Regions from separate parts of the Pseudomonas sp. H1_G08 genome, predicted to be linked through region 2. Evidence: predicted binding sites of a transcription regulator. Region 2 holds the regulator's gene; the other holds the start of a gene.

Region 1 (8,335 bases), 2.6 Mb from region 2:
CGACACCGACGCGCGGTTTGCGCGTTATCAGAAGCTGAAAAGCAAGGCGTTTGGCGAATGAACTCAATAGATCCGGCGCTGGATTTTTCCACGGTGATTGCCTCCACCGTTCACGACATGAAGAACTCTCTGGCCATGCTGATGCAGGCGCACAGCCAATGGCTGGCGCGTCTGCCGAAAGAGCTGCGCGACGGCTCGGAGCAGGGCGTGATCGACTTCGAGTTCGCCCACCTCAACGGCATGCTCGTGCAGTTGCTGGGGCTGTACAAACTTGGCGTGAATCAGTTGCCGCTGCAGCCGGCGTATCACGAACTCGACGATTTCATCGAGGCGCAACTGGCCGCGCATCAGGAAGTGTTTGCCAGTCGCGGCATCATCGCCACTTATGAAGTCGACCCGTTGAGCCCGCTGGGTTTCTTCGATCGCGAGCTGATCGCCTCGGTGCTCGGCAACTGCATCAACAATGCGATTCGCTACGCCCGCGAGTCGTTGCTGATTACTGTCAGCGACGAAGCCGGGCAACTGGTGTTGAGCATCAACGACGATGGCGACGGCTATCCGGCAGAGATGCTCGAGCGTCAGGCCGATTATGTGCAGGGCATCAATCACAGCAGCGGCAGCACCGGCCTCGGTCTGTATTTCGCCAATCGCATCGCCGCGCTGCATCAGCGCAACGGCGTGGAAGGGCGCACCGAAATCAGCAATGGCGGGCCGTTGGGCGGAGGAGTGTTCAGCCTCTACTTGCCCTGAGGTCTGGTGTTGGAGCTGCCGAAGGCTGCGATCTTTTGATTTTAAAAAGCAAGATCAAAAGATCGCAGCCTCGTTGCACTCGTCAGCTCCTACGGCTCCTGCACAAGATCGGGATTTTTGTGGGCGCTGCTTGATATTCCGAACAGCCGCAGCCTATTTTGTCCGGGTCGCCGTTCGCGGCTCGCACAACAACAAGGATTGCGTCATGACAACCGATGGCCAGGGTTCACTCGCGCAGCGATTGACCGGCATTGATGAGATTGAATGTGTCACCCCGGATCTGAACGGTGTGCCACGGGGCAAGGTGATGACCGCCGAGGGTTTCCTCGAGGGGCGGCGTTTGCAGTTGGCGCGGGGTGTGCTGCTGCAATGCATCATGGGCGGCTATCCGCCGGCGCGGTTCTACGGCAGCGATGACGGCGATCTGGCGCTGGTTGCCGATCCTGCGCAGATTCACCGTTTGCCCTGGAGCGACGAGCCGCGCGCCATTGCGATTTGCGACGCCGACGAACTGAGCGGGGGGAGCTCAAGTCTCTCGACCCGTGGCCAGCTCAAAGCGGTCATCGCCCGTTACGCCGTGCACGGTCTGGCGCCGGTGGTGGCGACCGAACTGGAATTTTTTGTCTTCGCACCGAACACCGATCCGACTCAGCCGTTCCGTCCGCCGGTGGGCCTCGACGGCCGCCGCGAGGATGGCCAGTCGGCCTTCAGCGTCAGTTCCAACAACGGCCTGCGGCCGTTCTTCAGCGAAGTGTATAAATGCATGGCCGCCCTCGGCCTGCCGCGCGACACGTTCATGCATGAAATGGGCGTCAGCCAGTTCGAGATCAATCTGCTGCACGGCGATCCGCTGCTGCTGGCCGATCAGACGTTCCTGTTCAAGCATCTGCTCAAGGAGGTCGCGCTCAAGCATGGCCTGAGCGTGGTGTGCATGGCCAAACCGCTGGCGCACACGCCGGGCAGTTCGATGCATATTCACCAGAGCATCGTTGAGATCGGCAGCGGCAAGAATGTCTTCACTGACTCGAACGGCGAGCCGACGTCGATGTTCCGCCACTTCATCGGCGGGCAACAGGCAGGCCTCGCCGATTTCACCGCACTGTTTGCGCCCAACGTGAATTCCTATCAGCGCCTGTGTCATCCGTACGCGTCGCCGAACAATGCCTGCTGGTCCCATGACAATCGCGCCGCCGGCTTGCGTATTCCCGCCAGCTCGCCAGCCGCACGTCGGGTCGAAAACCGCTTGCCGGGCGCCGACGCCAATCCGTATCTGGCGATCGCCGCCAGTCTGGCCGCGGGTTTGCACGGCATCGAACAGGAGCTGGAGCCGAGCGCGGCGATCCAGGGTGAATTCGCCGTGCCGGATAATCTGGCCTTGCCGTGTACCTTGCACGCCGCGCTTGAGCGTCTGAAACGTAGCCAGTTGGCGAGGGAACTGTTCGGGTCGGAGTTCATCGAAGGCTACATCGCTTCGAAGACCATGGAGTTGACCAGCTTCTTTGATGAAATCACTCCCTGGGAGCGCCGTGTACTGGCCGCCCAGGCCTGACGTATCGCTGCTGCCGGGCTGTCGATCTGACCGCCCGGTATTTACTGCAAGGAGCCGCTCGGAACGCCGATGCGCCAAATCTGGAAATCCTTTCGAGCGCTGTATTTTGCCTCGCTGATGATGTTGATCGGCTCAGGCCTTCTTTCTACTTATCTGGCTTTGCGTCTGGCCGCCGACAATGTCGACGGGCTGTGGGTCGGTGCGCTGATGGCGGCCAACTATTTCGGTCTGGTGCTGGGCGGCAAGATCGGCCATCGCCTGATCGCCCGGGTCGGGCATATCCGTGCCTACTCGGCGTGTGCGGGGATCGTCGGCGCGGCGGTGCTCGGCCATGGTCTGGTGGACTGGCTGCCGGCGTGGCTGGTGCTGCGGACGATCGTCGGTCTGGGCATGATGTGTCAGTACATGGTCATCGAGAGCTGGCTCAACGAGCAGGCCGATGCCAATCAGCGTGGCCTGGTGTTCAGCGGTTACATGATCGCTTCGTATCTGGGCCTGGTGCTGGGCCAGCTGATTCTGGTCATGCATCCCGGCCTCGGGCTGGAACTGCTGATGCTGGTGGCGCTGTGCTTTGCCCTGTGCCTGGTGCCCGTGACGCTGACTCGACGGATTCACCCGGCGCCCCTGCATCCGGCGCCGATGGAGCCGCGCTTCTTTATCAAACGGGTGCCGCAATCGCTGAGCACGGTGCTCGGCGCCGGTCTGATCATTGGTTCGTTCTACGGTCTGGCGCCGCTGTATGCCTCGCAACAGGGGCTGACGACCGAGCAGGTCGGTCTGTTCATGGGTAGCTGTATTTTTGCCGGCTTGCTGGTGCAGTGGCCGTTGGGCTGGTTGTCCGACCGTTATGACCGCGCGCTGCTGATCCGCTGCTTTGCCGGGTTTCTGGCGGTGGCGGCGTTGCCGTTGGCGATCATGCCGCAGGTGCCACTGGAGGTGCTGTTCGTCGTCGGCTTCTTCTGTTCGCTGGTGCAGTTCTGCCTGTATCCGCTGGCGGTGGCGTTTTCCAACGACCACGTCGAAGGCGATCGCCGGGTGTCGCTGACCGCGATGTTGCTGGTGACCTATGGCGTCGGCGCGAGCATCGGGCCGCTGCTCGCGGGTGTGCTGATGAAGTTTCTCGGCAGTCAGAGCCTGTATGCGTTCTTCAGTTTCTTCGCGCTGGTGCTGGTCTGGCGGATTCGTCCGAAAGCAGTGACCAACCTGCATCAGGTCGACGACGCACCGCTGCATCACGTGGCAATGCCGGACAGCATGTCGAGTTCGCCGCTGGTGGCGGCGCTCGATCCGCGTGTCGATGAGCAGGTGGTGCAGGAGCAGATGGTGCAGGATCCGGCGCCGGTCACTCCTGAGCCTGAGCCCGAAGTGCAGCCGGATGCAGTCGTTGAAACCGAGCAGGACAGCGGCGATGACGACAAGCCTGCGCCGGATATCAGTGGTGGCAGGCCCTGAGCCGAAGATAAACACCGGCGCATAAAAAAGGGCAGTCCCGCACAGGACTGCCCTTTTTATTTGTCGCTGCGACTCAGAGATCGTCTTTGTCGAAACGCCGTGCTTCACGCTGCAACTGATAAACGAAACGCTCGACGTTGCGCGCAGCCTGGCCACTGATGTTGTGGAAGCGCAGACCGGCGAAGGTGATGTTGAGTTTTTCTTCGAAGTGCAGGTAGCGCAGCTCGACCGATGTTGGCTGATTGCCGAACAGCGGCGGGGCGATCAGGCGGTCGTAGACCTGGCCCAGTTGCAGGCGGTCAGTGATGTCGCCTTCGAAGCGGAATTTGCAGCCAGTGGCGGAGATATCCAGCAGCTTGCCGTGCAGAGGAACCTTGAGCTTTTCGCCGCCCAGTTCAACGCTGACCAGGTCGGTGAGTTTCAACGCAGCGCGGAAGGCGTTGCGGCGCTGGTGGTAGACCACTTCGCTCGGCAGGTCGCCGGTGTAGAAACGGTCGCCGTCGGATTCTTCGATGTTCAGTGTGCCGTTGCATTCCCAGGCGATGCGCACGCCGTCATGAAAGCCTTCGACCTTGAACGGCTCGCCAGCCTGGAGGAAGCGTTCGCCATCGCGCGGGATCATTTCGTCCAGGGCGATCGTCGCGGTTTCGCGGTCGACCTTGATCAGGTAGCTCTGAAAACGCTGGCTGCGTTCATGGAAGGTGATGATCAGCGGATCGTGGCTGTCTTGCAGCTGGCGCAGGTTGCTGGAGATTTCCAGTGGCGTGGTGAGCACCTTCGGAGGCTGCGGAGCATCATCCGCGCTTAGGGTGTTGGACACGGTTCTTCAATCTCCAGACAAAATAAGACGACTGGCCAGTATTTTGCCAGCATGTTGCGCAGGTGGATAGTGCAGGGTCAGCGAATGGCTCATGCCTGGCTGAGCGTTCGCGGCTTGACCGGTTTGGCAAAGGTCCCGCTGGCGTCGTAAAGCGCTGGCGGCTCACCGCCGGTGAGGATCTTCAGCTGATTGGCCGTGGTCGCCTGCTGGATCTGGATCGACTGGCCATTCTTGACGTTGGCAGCCTGGCACTGGGCGATCAGCGCGGTCAGGGCATCGCCCTGGGTCAGCAACTGGTCGCCAATGCTCGACTGGCTGGCCAGTTGCTCAAGACCTGTGCGATCGGTCGGCAGGTTGAGGCTGGCGAGGATTTCGCTGCGCTTGCGGCCATGCTGCTCGAGCAGAATGATCAACGCTTGCTTGGTCGCCAGAATTTCTTCCAGCAACGGCATGTCACGACCATGCAAAGCGAGGGATTCGGTTTGCAATAACTCCAGCAATTGTTGCGCTGGAGCAAAGTCGTCGTTGATCAGTTGCAATAAGTTAGTGTCGTGCATGGCTGGCCTTGGGGTTTAAGCGTCCAAAAGCCTGGCGCCGGCAAAAGCCTAGCGCTGGGCTTCGAAGTTGAGCAGTTTGCTGGCTACACGGTTGCTGTCGACTTTATAGCTGCCATCGGCAATCGCGGCTTTCAACTCGGCCACACGGGCTTTGTCGACAGCAGGCTGATCGCGCAGCTTGTCAGTGACCTTCTGCAACTGTTGAGCCTCATTGCTGAGGTGTACCGACTCCCCGCTTTTGGCGACATTGGCCTGTTCGGCCTGGGTATTCAGCGGCGCGGAGGGGCTGTTTTCAGCGCTTTCCTTGGCGTTGCTGGTACGTGTGCTGCCGGTTAGTGACGAGGAACTGTTCAATCGGTTGAAATCGATAACCATGATAAAAAACCTCTGGGAATTTGGACGCTTGCCATGTTTTCGGCTATCCCCTGAAAAACTTTAGGCCCAATCAACCATAAGCTTGCATGCGCCGTTGCGAGTCTTGCTGCGGCACAGTTTAGGGAAGCGACGGGATCGGCGCCAGTTTTCTCCACAGGGCTTTTACATGGCCACTTCGACCTGTCCCGGCGCAATCACCTGCGCCTTGATAACTCTTTGAGAATTAAGGTTTTTTACTCGAATCTGTTCTTTCATGCCGCCATTGGAGAGCGCTTCCCCCGGCATGCGTACGGCAAGGGTGCCGCTGCGGGCAGTGATCACCACCTGGTCACCCTTACGGACCACTTCGGCCTGTTCCAGATGCACCAGAGTTATGACCTGATCGGCGACCGTTGGTCGGGTAAGTTTCTGCCCGATCGCTTCGTCGACCGAGGTCAGGAAACCCTGGTTGATCGTGCTGACGTCGCGCTCGCGCAAGGTCACATCCTGCGGCTCGATAATGCCGGCGCGTTTCAGCGGACGAGTGGTCGTCACGATCTCGCGAAACAGGCGGACTTGAGCGGGTACGAACACCGTCCAGGGCGAACTGCCTTCGCAGCGAACCTTCACCGTGACGCGGCCCAGCGGGCGTGCCGGGCTCTCCAGCGTGGCTGTCAATTCCTTGTCGCACATGGGCATGCGCATGCGCGGGTCGAGCTGGTTGACTTCGATTTCGTAGCGGCCTTCGGTTTGACTGGAAGCCAAATAGTCTTCTACGGTGAATTCAAGAAAGCCCTGAGTCACGCCGATAAGCATATCAGGCAAGGTAACCGCATCTGCATGGGCAGGACTGCCAGCAAGCAAGCAGCAAACGGCGGACACCGCGCAAAGCCCTTTGCGAAGGGAAGATGTCAGGCGTCGGGAAAATGTCGTTTGAGCGTTCATACGAGTTAAAAAGCAAGCGCCGTGCCGTTTAGCAATGAATGTGCGTCGCAACAACACTTGGCGTTGGTGTAGGAGTCTGGGCATGGCTGGTGTAATGGATTCGGTGAACCAGCGCACGCAACTGGTAGGGCAGAATCGCCTCGAGCTGCTGTTGTTCCGTCTCGACGGGCCGCAGCTCTATGGGATCAACGTGTTCAAGGTACGGGAAGTGTTGCAATGCCCGTCGCTGACGTTGATGCCCAAATCCAGTCCTGTCGTGTGCGGGGTAGCGAATATACGGGGAGCGACCATTCCGATCCTGGATCTGGCAATGGCAACGGGCTCCGGTGCGTTGAAAGACAAGAACAGTCCGTTCGTGATCATCACGGAGTACAACACCAAGACCCAGGGTTTCCTGGTCCGCTCGGTGGAGCGCATCGTCAACATGAACTGGGAAGAGATCCATCCGCCACCCAAGGGCACCGGTCGCGATCACTACCTGACCGCTGTGACGCGGGTCGACAATCAGTTGGTCGAAATCATCGACGTCGAGAAGGTGCTGGCCGAGGTGGCGCCGACGCCGGAAGCGATTTCGGTGGGCGTGGTCGATGTCGAGACGCAGACCAAGGCGTTGTCGCTGCGGGTACTGACGGTCGATGACTCGTCGGTGGCGCGCAAGCAGGTCACGCGTTGCCTGCAGACCATCGGTGTCGAAGTGGTGGCGCTGAACGACGGCAAGCAGGCGCTGGATTACCTGCGCAAGCTGGTCGACGAGGGCAAGAAGCCGGAAGAAGAGTTCCTGATGATGATTTCCGACATCGAGATGCCGGAGATGGACGGGTACACCCTGACGGCGGAAATCCGCGGCGACGCACGCATGCAAAAGCTCCATATCATCCTGCATACTTCGTTGTCGGGGGTATTCAATCAGGCGATGGTGAAGAAAGTCGGTGCTGATGACTTTCTGGCCAAATTCCGTCCTGATGACCTCGCATCCCGGGTAGTCGACCGGATCAAAGCAGCAGATATCAGCTAGGGACCTTCTGTCCCTGGCGGTCAACACGATTTAAGAGGCGGCATCATTGTCTACGGGTAATTTGGATTTCGAACAGTTCCGGGTCTTCCTGGAAAAAGCCTGTGGCATTCTGCTCGGTGAAAACAAGCAGTATCTGGTCTCGAGCCGTCTCAACAAACTGATGGAGCAGCAAGGCATCAAGTCCCTGGGTGAGCTGGTACAGCGCATCCAGACCCAGCCGCGCAGCGGTTTGCGCGAGCAGGTGGTCGATGCCATGACGACCAACGAAACCCTGTGGTTTCGCGACACCTATCCGTTTGAAGTCTTGAAGAACAAGGTACTGCCGGAAGCGATCAAGGCCAGCCCCAACCAGCGTCTGCGGATCTGGTCGGCGGCCTGCTCGTCGGGACAGGAACCGTACTCGCTGTCGATGTCGATCGACGAGTTCGAGCGCAGCAACCTGGGTCAGTTGAAGATGGGTGTGCAGATCGTTGCCACCGATCTGTCGGGCCTGATGCTCAACAACTGCAAGACCGGCGAGTACGACAGCCTGGCGATCGGTCGCGGTCTGTCGCCGGAACGCCTGCAACGCTACTTCGACCCGAAAGGGCCGGGGCGCTGGGTGGTCAAGGCGCCGATCAAGAGCCGGGTGGAATTCCGCTCGTTCAACCTGCTCGACAGCTACGCGGCGCTGGGCAAGTTCGACATCGTGTTCTGCCGCAACGTGCTGATCTACTTCTCTGCCGAAGTGAAGAAGGACATCCTGTTGCGCATTCACAGCACGTTGAAGCCGGGCGGGTATCTGTTCCTTGGCGCTTCGGAAGCGCTGAACGGATTGCCGGATCATTACCAGATGGTTCAGTGCAGCCCGGGGATTATCTACAAGGCGAAATAAGCGGTTTGCGCTGATACAA
Region 2 (8,335 bases):
ACCGCGATCGAACGCAGAACGTTCGGGTCCATGCCTTTGCCGTCGTCGGAGATCGACAGCAGGATATGGTCGCCTTCCTGCTCGGCCGCCAGCACCACGCGACCGCCACGGGCCTTGCCCGATGCTTCGCGTTCTTCCGGCGACTCGATGCCGTGGTCGACAGCGTTGCGCACCAAGTGGACCAGCGGGTCGGCCAGAGCCTCGACAAGGTTTTTGTCGAGGTCGGTTTCTTCGCCCACCAGTTCCAGGTTGATCTCTTTCTTGAGCTGACGTGCGAGGTCGCGAACCAGACGCGGGAAGCGCCCGAAGACCTTCTTGATCGGCTGCATCCGCGTTTTCATCACGGCGGTCTGCAGGTCAGCGGTGACCACGTCGAGGTTCGACACAGCCTTGGACATGGCTTCGTCGCCGCTGTTGAGGCCCAGACGCACCAGACGGTTACGCACCAGCACCAGCTCGCCGACCATGTTCATGATCTCGTCGAGCCGCGCGGTGTCGACGCGCACGGTGGTTTCCGCTTCGCTGGCCGGCTTTTCTGCCGGGGCAGCAGCTGGCGCGCGGGCCGGAGCCGGTGCAGCAGCGGCGGCCGGTTTCGGCGCCTCGGCTTTCGGTTCAGGCTTGGCGGCAGGCTTCGGCGCAGCAGCGGCAGCCGGAGCTTTCGCCGCTGGCGTGGCGACGCTCGACACGGAGCCGGCAGTCGCAGCGCTGGCGTCAAACTTGCCTTTGCCGTGCAGTTCGTCGAGCAGCGATTCGAATTCGTGATCGCTGATCAGGTCACTGCCGGCCGCAGCGGCTGCCGGTGCAGCAGGTGCTGACGGGGCCGAAGCGATGGCCGATTCCAGCGCGTCAACGGCGAAGTTGCCCTTGCCGTGCAACTGATCGAGCAAGGCTTCGAATTCGTCGTCGGTGATGTCCGAGCTGTCGCCCGTAGCAGGCGCGGCCGGAGCAGCCGGCGCTGCTGGTGCCGCCGGAGCGACCGCATCGACAGCAAACTGGCCTTTGCCATGCAGTTGATCGAGCAGCGATTCAAATTCGGCGTCGGTGATTTCATCGCTGGCCGCCGTGTCGGCAACCGGCGCGGGAGCAGCAACAGCGGCCGGAGCCTCGGCCTGGGCCTTGACGGCGTTCAGCGAGTCCAGCAGTTGTTCGAATTCGTTATCGGTGATGTCGTCCGAGGAGTCGCTTTCAACGACCAGTTCTTCGATCATCTCGGCAACCGGCGAAGCCGGGGCTTCATCCGCCGATTGCGGTTCGGCCAGACGCGCCAGCGCGGCCAACAGTTCCGGCGTGGCAGCGGTGATCGGTGCACGCTCACGGACTTCGCTGAACATGCTGTTCACCGCGTCCAGTGCTTCGAGCACAACGTCCATCAGTTCTGCATCAACGCGACGCTCACCCTTGCGCAGGATGTCGAACACGTTTTCGGCGATGTGACAGCACTCCACCAGCTCATTGAGCTGAAGGAAGCCGGCGCCCCCTTTTACAGTGTGGAAACCGCGAAAAATTGCATTGAGCAGATCTGCATCATCCGGACGGCTTTCCAGCTCGACCAGTTGTTCGGACAGTTGCTCAAGAATCTCGCCGGCCTCAACCAGGAAATCCTGAAGGATCTCTTCATCGGCGCCGAAGCTCATTAATGGGGTGCTCCTACAGGTCTAAAAACCCAAAAAACCCGAATTCCGAAACTCTAGAATCCAAGGCTGGATAACAAATCGTCCACATCGTCCTGACCGGACACAACGTCTTCTCGTTTATCGGCATGAATCTGCGGACCTTCACCCTGCGAGAGATGTTTTTGTGGATCTTTTTCAGCAAGCATTGCGGCGCGGTCATGTTCGATGCCCGCAAAGCGGTCGACCTGACTGGCCATGAGCACGAGTTTGAGCAGATTGCTTTCGACTTCGGTGACCAGTTGGGTCACACGCTTGATCACTTGACCTGTGAGGTCCTGGTAATCCTGAGCCAGCAGGATGTCGTTGAGGTTGCTCGACACCGCACGGTTGTCCGTGCTGCTGCGTGACAGAAAACCGTCGACCCGGCGCGCCAGTTCACGGAACTCTTCAGCCCCGACCTCGCGACGCATGAAGCGGCCCCAATCGGCGCTCAACGTCTGCGCTTCATCAGCGAGACTGTTGACCACCGGCGTGGCGCTTTCCACCAGATCCATGGTGCGGTTGGCCGCGGCTTCCGTCAGCTTGACCACATAGCCCAGGCGTTCGGTGGCGTCGGTGATTTGCGACACTTCCTCGGCCTGCGGCATGTGCGGATCTATCTGGAAATTGACGATCGCACTGTGCAGTTCACGTGTGAGCTTGCCCACTTCCTGATACAGGCCGCGGTCACGGGTCTGATTGAGCTCATGGATCAGTTGCACCGCGTCGCCGAACTTGCCTTTTTCAAGGCTCTCGACCAGTTCGACCGCGTGTTTTTTCAGGGTCGATTCGAAATCGCCCTGTGATGATTCGTTATGCTCCATAGCTCCCCCGCGCATTCATCAGCCGATGCGTTCGAAAATCTTCTCGATTTTGTCTTTCAACGCCTGAGCCGTGAAAGGTTTGACTACGTAACCGTTCACACCGGCCTGAGCGGCCTCGATGATCTGCTCGCGCTTGGCTTCAGCAGTCACCATCAACACCGGGAGGTGCTTGAGTTTCTCATCGGCGCGCACGTGACGCAGCAGGTCGATACCGGTCATGCCCGGCATGTTCCAGTCCGTTACCAGAAAGTCGATGCTGCCGCTGTTGAGCACCGGAATGGCAGTGGTGCCATCGTCGGCCTCGACGGTGTTGGTGAACCCAAGATCGCGCAGCAGGTTCTTGATGATCCGCCGCATCGTTGAGAAGTCATCAACGATGAGGATTTTCATGTCTTTGTTCAATTCGACCTCCAAGCAGTCTTAAACGCGCCCAGCACCTGGACGCGCCACTTCAATCAATCGGCGCAGCACTTAAAGTTTGTCTGGAGCACAACGGATCGAGACCGGCGCCGTTCATCACCGCACCAGCCTCGTTTCGCAGTGTCCCCACACTGCCTTCAGCGCGCTCGCCACTCCCCCAAACGCCCCCGCAGACGGGCCGCGCACTGGCTGTGTAACTGGCTGACCCGCGATTCACTGACGCCAAGGACTTCACCGATCTCCTTGAGGTTCAGCTCTTCGTCGTAGTACAGCGCCAACACCAGTCGCTCACGCTCCGGCAAATTGGCAATCGCGTCCGCCAGCGCCGCCTGAAAGCGTTCATCTTCCAGATCGCGTGACGGCTCCATATGAGCACTGGCGCCATCCTCGTGCAGCCCTTCGTGTTCGCCGTCCTGCAACAGGTCGTCGAAACTGAACAGGCGACTGCCCAAGGTGTCATTCAGAATCCCGTAGTAATCGTCGAGACTCAATTGGAGTTCGGCCGCAACCTCGTGATCTTTAGCGTCACGGCCGGTTTTAGCTTCAATCGAGCGAATCGCGTCGCTGACCATCCTGGTATTACGGTGAACCGAGCGTGGTGCCCAATCCCCTTTGCGCACTTCATCGAGCATCGCGCCGCGGATTCGAATGCCCGCGTACGTTTCGAAACTGGCGCCTTTGCTGGCGTCGTATTTGGTCGAGACTTCCAGCAAACCGATCATCCCGGCCTGGATCAGGTCTTCGACCTGCACGCTGGCCGGCAGGCGCGCCAGCAAGTGATAGGCAATGCGCTTGACCAGTGGCGCGTAGCGCTCGATCAATTCGTATTGCGCGTCACGCGCCGACTTTTTGTAAAGATTCATGCCACTGGCGGTCATATCACAGGCCCTGCGGTTTGCTGCACGAGACGCTCGACGAAAAATTCCAGATGCCCGCGCGGGTTGGCGGGCAGCGGCCAGGTATCGACCTTCTGGGCGATGGCCTTGAAGGCCAGTGCGCACTTGGAACGGGGAAAGGCTTCGTAGACGGCGCGCTGCTTCTGCACTGCCTTGCGCACGCTTTCGTCGTATGGCACGGCGCCGACATATTGTAGGGCGACGTCGAGGAAGCGATCCGTGACCTTGGTCAACTTGGCGAACAGGTTGCGCCCTTCTTGCGGGCTCTGCGCCATGTTGGCCAGCACGCGGAAGCGGTTCATGCCGTAGTCGCGGTTGAGCAACTTGATCAGCGCGTAAGCGTCGGTGATCGAAGTCGGCTCGTCGCAGACCACCAGCAACACCTCTTGCGCGGCACGAACGAAACTGACTACCGAGTCACCAATACCCGCAGCGGTGTCGATCACCAGCACGTCGAGATTGTCGCCGATGTCGCTGAACGCCTGGATCAGGCCGGCGTGTTGCGCCGGGCTCAAGTGCACCATGCTCTGCGTGCCGGAGGCCGCCGGCACGATGCGAATCCCGCCCGGGCCTTGCAACAGCACGTCGCGCAGTTCGCAACGGCCTTCGATAACGTCGGCCAGTGTGCGCTTGGGTGTCAGCCCCAGCAGAACGTCGACGTTCGCCAGGCCCAGGTCGGCGTCCAGCAGCATGACCCGACGGCCAAGCTCTGCCAGCGCCAGCGACAAGTTCACTGACACGTTAGTCTTGCCGACGCCACCTTTGCCGCCGGTCACCGCGATCACCTGTACGGGATGCATGCTGCCCATGTTATTTCTTTACCTTGTCTTGCATAGACGGAGGCCACATTACTGGCTGCGCGTTCCTGATCGGAACAATGCGTGGCAGACCATCGATGTAGGTACAAAAACTGTTCATGATTACCTCAGCCAACCTGCTTGGTCGGGCTGTGATAGATATCAGCGAACATGTCAGCCATGGCTTCTTCGCTGGGTTCTTCCTGCATTTGCACGCTGACGGCGCGGCTGACCAATTGATGACGACGCGGCAGATGCAGATCATCCGGAATCCGTGGGCCATCGGTCAGGTACGCGACCGGCAATTCATGACTGATCGCCAGGCTCAACACTTCGCCGAGACTGGCCGTTTCATCCAGTTTAGTCAGGATGCAGCCGGCCAGCCCGCAACGCTTGTAACTGTGATAAGCGGCGGTTAGAACCTGTTTCTGGCTGGTGGTTGCCAGGACCAGATAATTTTTTGAGCGAATGCCACGCCCGGCCAGGCTCTCAAGCTGCATGCGCAACGCCGGATCACTGGCTTGCAGGCCGGCAGTATCGATCAAAACCACGCGTTTGCGTAGCAGTGGATCCAATGCCTGCACCAGCGACTGACCCGGATCGACGTGCGTTACCGGCACGTTGAGGATGCGCCCGAGGGTTTTCAATTGTTCCTGCGCGCCGATGCGGAAGCTGTCCATGCTCACCAGCGCAACGTTCTGCGCGCCGTACTTGAGCACATAACGCGCGGCAAGCTTGGCCAGCGTGGTGGTCTTGCCCATGCCGGCCGGGCCGACCATGGCAATCACACCGCCCTCTTCCAGCGGCTCGACTTCCGGTACGGCAATCATCCGCGCCAGGTGCGCCAGCAGCATGCGCCAGGCCTGACGGGGTTCTTCGATATCGGTGATCATCGCCAACAGATCGCGCGACAGCGGGCCGGACAGGCCGATGCGCTGCAGACGGCGATACAGATTGGCCTGGGCCGGACGGCTGCCTTGCAGCTGATTCCAGGCCAGGGTGCCGAGTTGCACTTCCATCAGCTCGCGCAGGCTGTTCAATTCAAAACGCATCGAATCCAGCGCACGCGGATCGACGCCCGCCGAGGCCTGCGCAGGCGCTGCGGCCGGGCGCGTCGGTGCGGCGTAGGTCGGCTCGCTCAGCGGCTCGGCGGCGGTCAGCGGCAGGCCTGCGGTCAACGGCAGCCCGGCGAACAACTGCTGATTGGTGTTGCCGTCGGCTTCGCCACGCAGGCTCAGCTCGGCCTGGGCGGTGACGATGCGCGACTGGGTCTTGCGCAGCTCGTCTTCGAGTTCCATGTTCGGAACCCGTGGCGCCAGCGCCGACAGTTTGTAATCCAGAGCCGCCGTCAACTCGACGCCGCCGGCAATGCGGCGGTTGCCGATGATGGCGGCATCAGCGCCCAGCTCATCGCGAACCAGCTTCATGGCCTGACGCATATCGGCGGCAAAAAAACGCTTAACTTGCATAAACCACTACCTCAGCCGTTGGGCCCTACTGTCGCAACGATGGTCACTTGCTTGTTGTCCGGTACTTCCTGGTAGGCCAGCACATGCAGGCCTGGCACTGCGAGGCGGCCGAAGCGCGAGAGCATCGCGCGAATCGGGCCGGCTACCAGCAGGATCACCGGTTGGCCTTGCATTTCCTGACGCTGGGCCGCTTCGATCAACGAACGCTGCAGCTTCTCGGCCATGCTCGGCTCCAGCAGAACGCCCTCTTCCGAGCCTTGTCCTGCCTTCTGCAGACTATTGAGCAATATCTGTTCCAACCTTGGTTCCAATGTGATTACAGGCAGCTCGGACTCAGTGCCTACAATGCTTTGGACGATTGCACGGGATACGCCGACCCGCACAGCGGCGACCAGCGCGGCGGTATCTTGACTCTTGGCAGCGTTGTTCGCGATCGCTTCGGCGATGCTGCGAATGTCGCGCACCGGCACGTGCTCGGCGAGCAGCGCTTGCAGGACCTTGAGCAACTGCGACAGCGAAACCACGCCCGGCACCAGCTCTTCCGCCAGTTTCGGCGAGCTCTTGGCCAGCAATTGCATGAGTTGCTGCACTTCCTCGTGGCCAATCAGCTCACTGGAGTGCTTGTACAGAATCTGGTTCAAGTGCGTGGCGACCACGGTGCTCGCATCGACCACGGTGTAGCCGAGCGATTGCGCCTGGGCGCGCTGGCTGATTTCGATCCACACCGCCTCCAGGCCGAAAGCCGGATCTTTGGCGTTGATACCGTTGAGCGAGCCGTAGACCTGACCCGGGTTGATCGCCAGTTCGCGATCCGGGTAGATCTCGGCCTCGGCGAGAATCACGCCCATCAGCGTCAGCCGATACGCGCTCGGCGCCAGATCGAGGTTGTCGCGGATATGCACGGTCGGCATCAGAAAGCCCAGATCCTGCGAGAGTTTCTTGCGCACACCCTTGATCCGCGCGAGCAATTGCCCACCCTGATTGCGGTCCACCAGCGGAATCAGGCGATAGCCGACTTCCAGGCCGATCATGTCGATCGGCGTCACGTCGTCCCAGCCCAGCTCTTTGGTTTCCATGGCGCGGGCCGGTGACGGCAGCAGTTCCTGCTGACGCTTGACCTCTTCCAGCGCCACAACCTTGGCAACGTTCTGCTTCTTCCAGAACAGGTAAGCGCCGCCCGCAGCCAGCGCCGCCATACTCAGGAAGGAGAAGTGCGGCATGCCCGGCACAAGGCCCATCACCGCCATCAAACCAGCGGCCACGGCCAGTGCTTTCGGCGAGGCGAACATCTGGCGATTGATCTGCTTGCCCATGTCTTCCGAGCCGGAAGCACGGGTCACCATGATCGCCGCTGCTGTAGATAACAACAGTGATGGCAATTGCGCCACTAAACCGTCACCGATGGTCAGCAAGGCGTAAACCTTGCCCGCGTCGCCGAAGCTCATGCCATGCTGGAAGATACCCACGGCCATGCCGCCGATGAGGTTGATGAACAGAATCAGCAGGCCGGCGATGGCGTCACCACGGACAAACTTGCTGGCACCGTCCATCGAACCGTAGAACTCCGCCTCCTGGGCGACTTCCTGACGGCGCGACTTGGCTTGATTCTGGTCGATCAGGCCGGCGTTGAGGTCGGCGTCGATCGCCATTTGTTTGCCGGGCATCGCATCGAGGGTGAAGCGCGCGCTCACCTCGGAAATCCGCCCGGCACCCTTGGTCACCACGACGAAGTTGATGATCATGAGGATCGCGAAGACCACGATACCGACCACGTAGTTACCGCCGATCACCACCTCACCGAAGGCCTGAATCACCTTACCGGCGGCGGCGTGGCCGTCCTGACCGTGGAGCATTACCACCCGCGTCGAGGCCACGTTCAGCGCCAGTCGCAGCAACGTCGCCACCAGCAGAATCGTCGGGAACACGGCAAAATCCAGCGGCCGCAGCGCATACACGCAGACCAGCAGGACGACGATGGACAGGGCAATGTTGAAGGTAAAGAAGACGTCGAGCAGGAACGGCGGCACCGGCAACATCATCATCGCCAGCATGACCAGCAGCAACAACGGCACGCCCAGATTGCCTCGACTGAGGTCGGCAACGTTGGTGCGTGCTGTATTGAATAACTGAGTGCGATCCACCGGTTTTCCCCGTTCCTTTAAAGCAAACTTTTGACGCCCCGAACGGGCGCAGGGCGGCTACTGCAAGAAGCTTTCCAACTTTTGCCGGGGAATGAAATAGAGCGGTTTTACTTGGGATTTATCGGCTGATTGGGCT

What was found. The regulator FliA, encoded in region 2, starts transcription of late flagellar genes. The targets are predictions, from matches to a motif close to CTAAAGTTTNNNNNNNNNNNGCCGNTAA.
Region 1: a site for FliA is predicted at 5,540-5,567, ahead of flgM (flagellar biosynthesis anti-sigma factor FlgM). Genes of this name have one in related genera too.

What each region holds. Positions count from the first base shown of each region.
Region 1 is NZ_CP162822.1:3,242,591-3,250,925, reverse strand. It holds gene AB4N85_RS14750 (tetratricopeptide repeat-containing response regulator) at 1-61, shown strand, start outside; gene AB4N85_RS14745 (sensor histidine kinase) at 58-750, shown strand; gene AB4N85_RS14740 (glutamine synthetase family protein) at 1,058-2,299, shown strand; gene AB4N85_RS14735 (MFS transporter) at 2,369-3,751, shown strand; gene AB4N85_RS14730 (flagellar brake protein) at 3,825-4,571, opposite strand; gene AB4N85_RS14725 (flagella synthesis protein FlgN) at 4,661-5,128, opposite strand; gene flgM (flagellar biosynthesis anti-sigma factor FlgM) at 5,177-5,503, opposite strand; gene flgA (flagellar basal body P-ring formation chaperone FlgA) at 5,666-6,427, opposite strand; gene AB4N85_RS14710 (chemotaxis protein CheV) at 6,510-7,442, shown strand; gene cheR (protein-glutamate O-methyltransferase CheR) at 7,489-8,316, shown strand.
Region 2 is NZ_CP162822.1:640,699-649,033, reverse strand. It holds gene AB4N85_RS02980 (chemotaxis protein CheA) at 1-1,634, opposite strand, end outside; gene AB4N85_RS02975 (protein phosphatase CheZ) at 1,688-2,476, opposite strand; gene AB4N85_RS02970 (chemotaxis response regulator CheY) at 2,495-2,866, opposite strand; gene fliA (RNA polymerase sigma factor FliA) at 3,034-3,774, opposite strand; gene fleN (flagellar synthesis regulator FleN) at 3,771-4,601, opposite strand; gene flhF (flagellar biosynthesis protein FlhF) at 4,718-6,058, opposite strand; gene flhA (flagellar biosynthesis protein FlhA) at 6,070-8,199, opposite strand.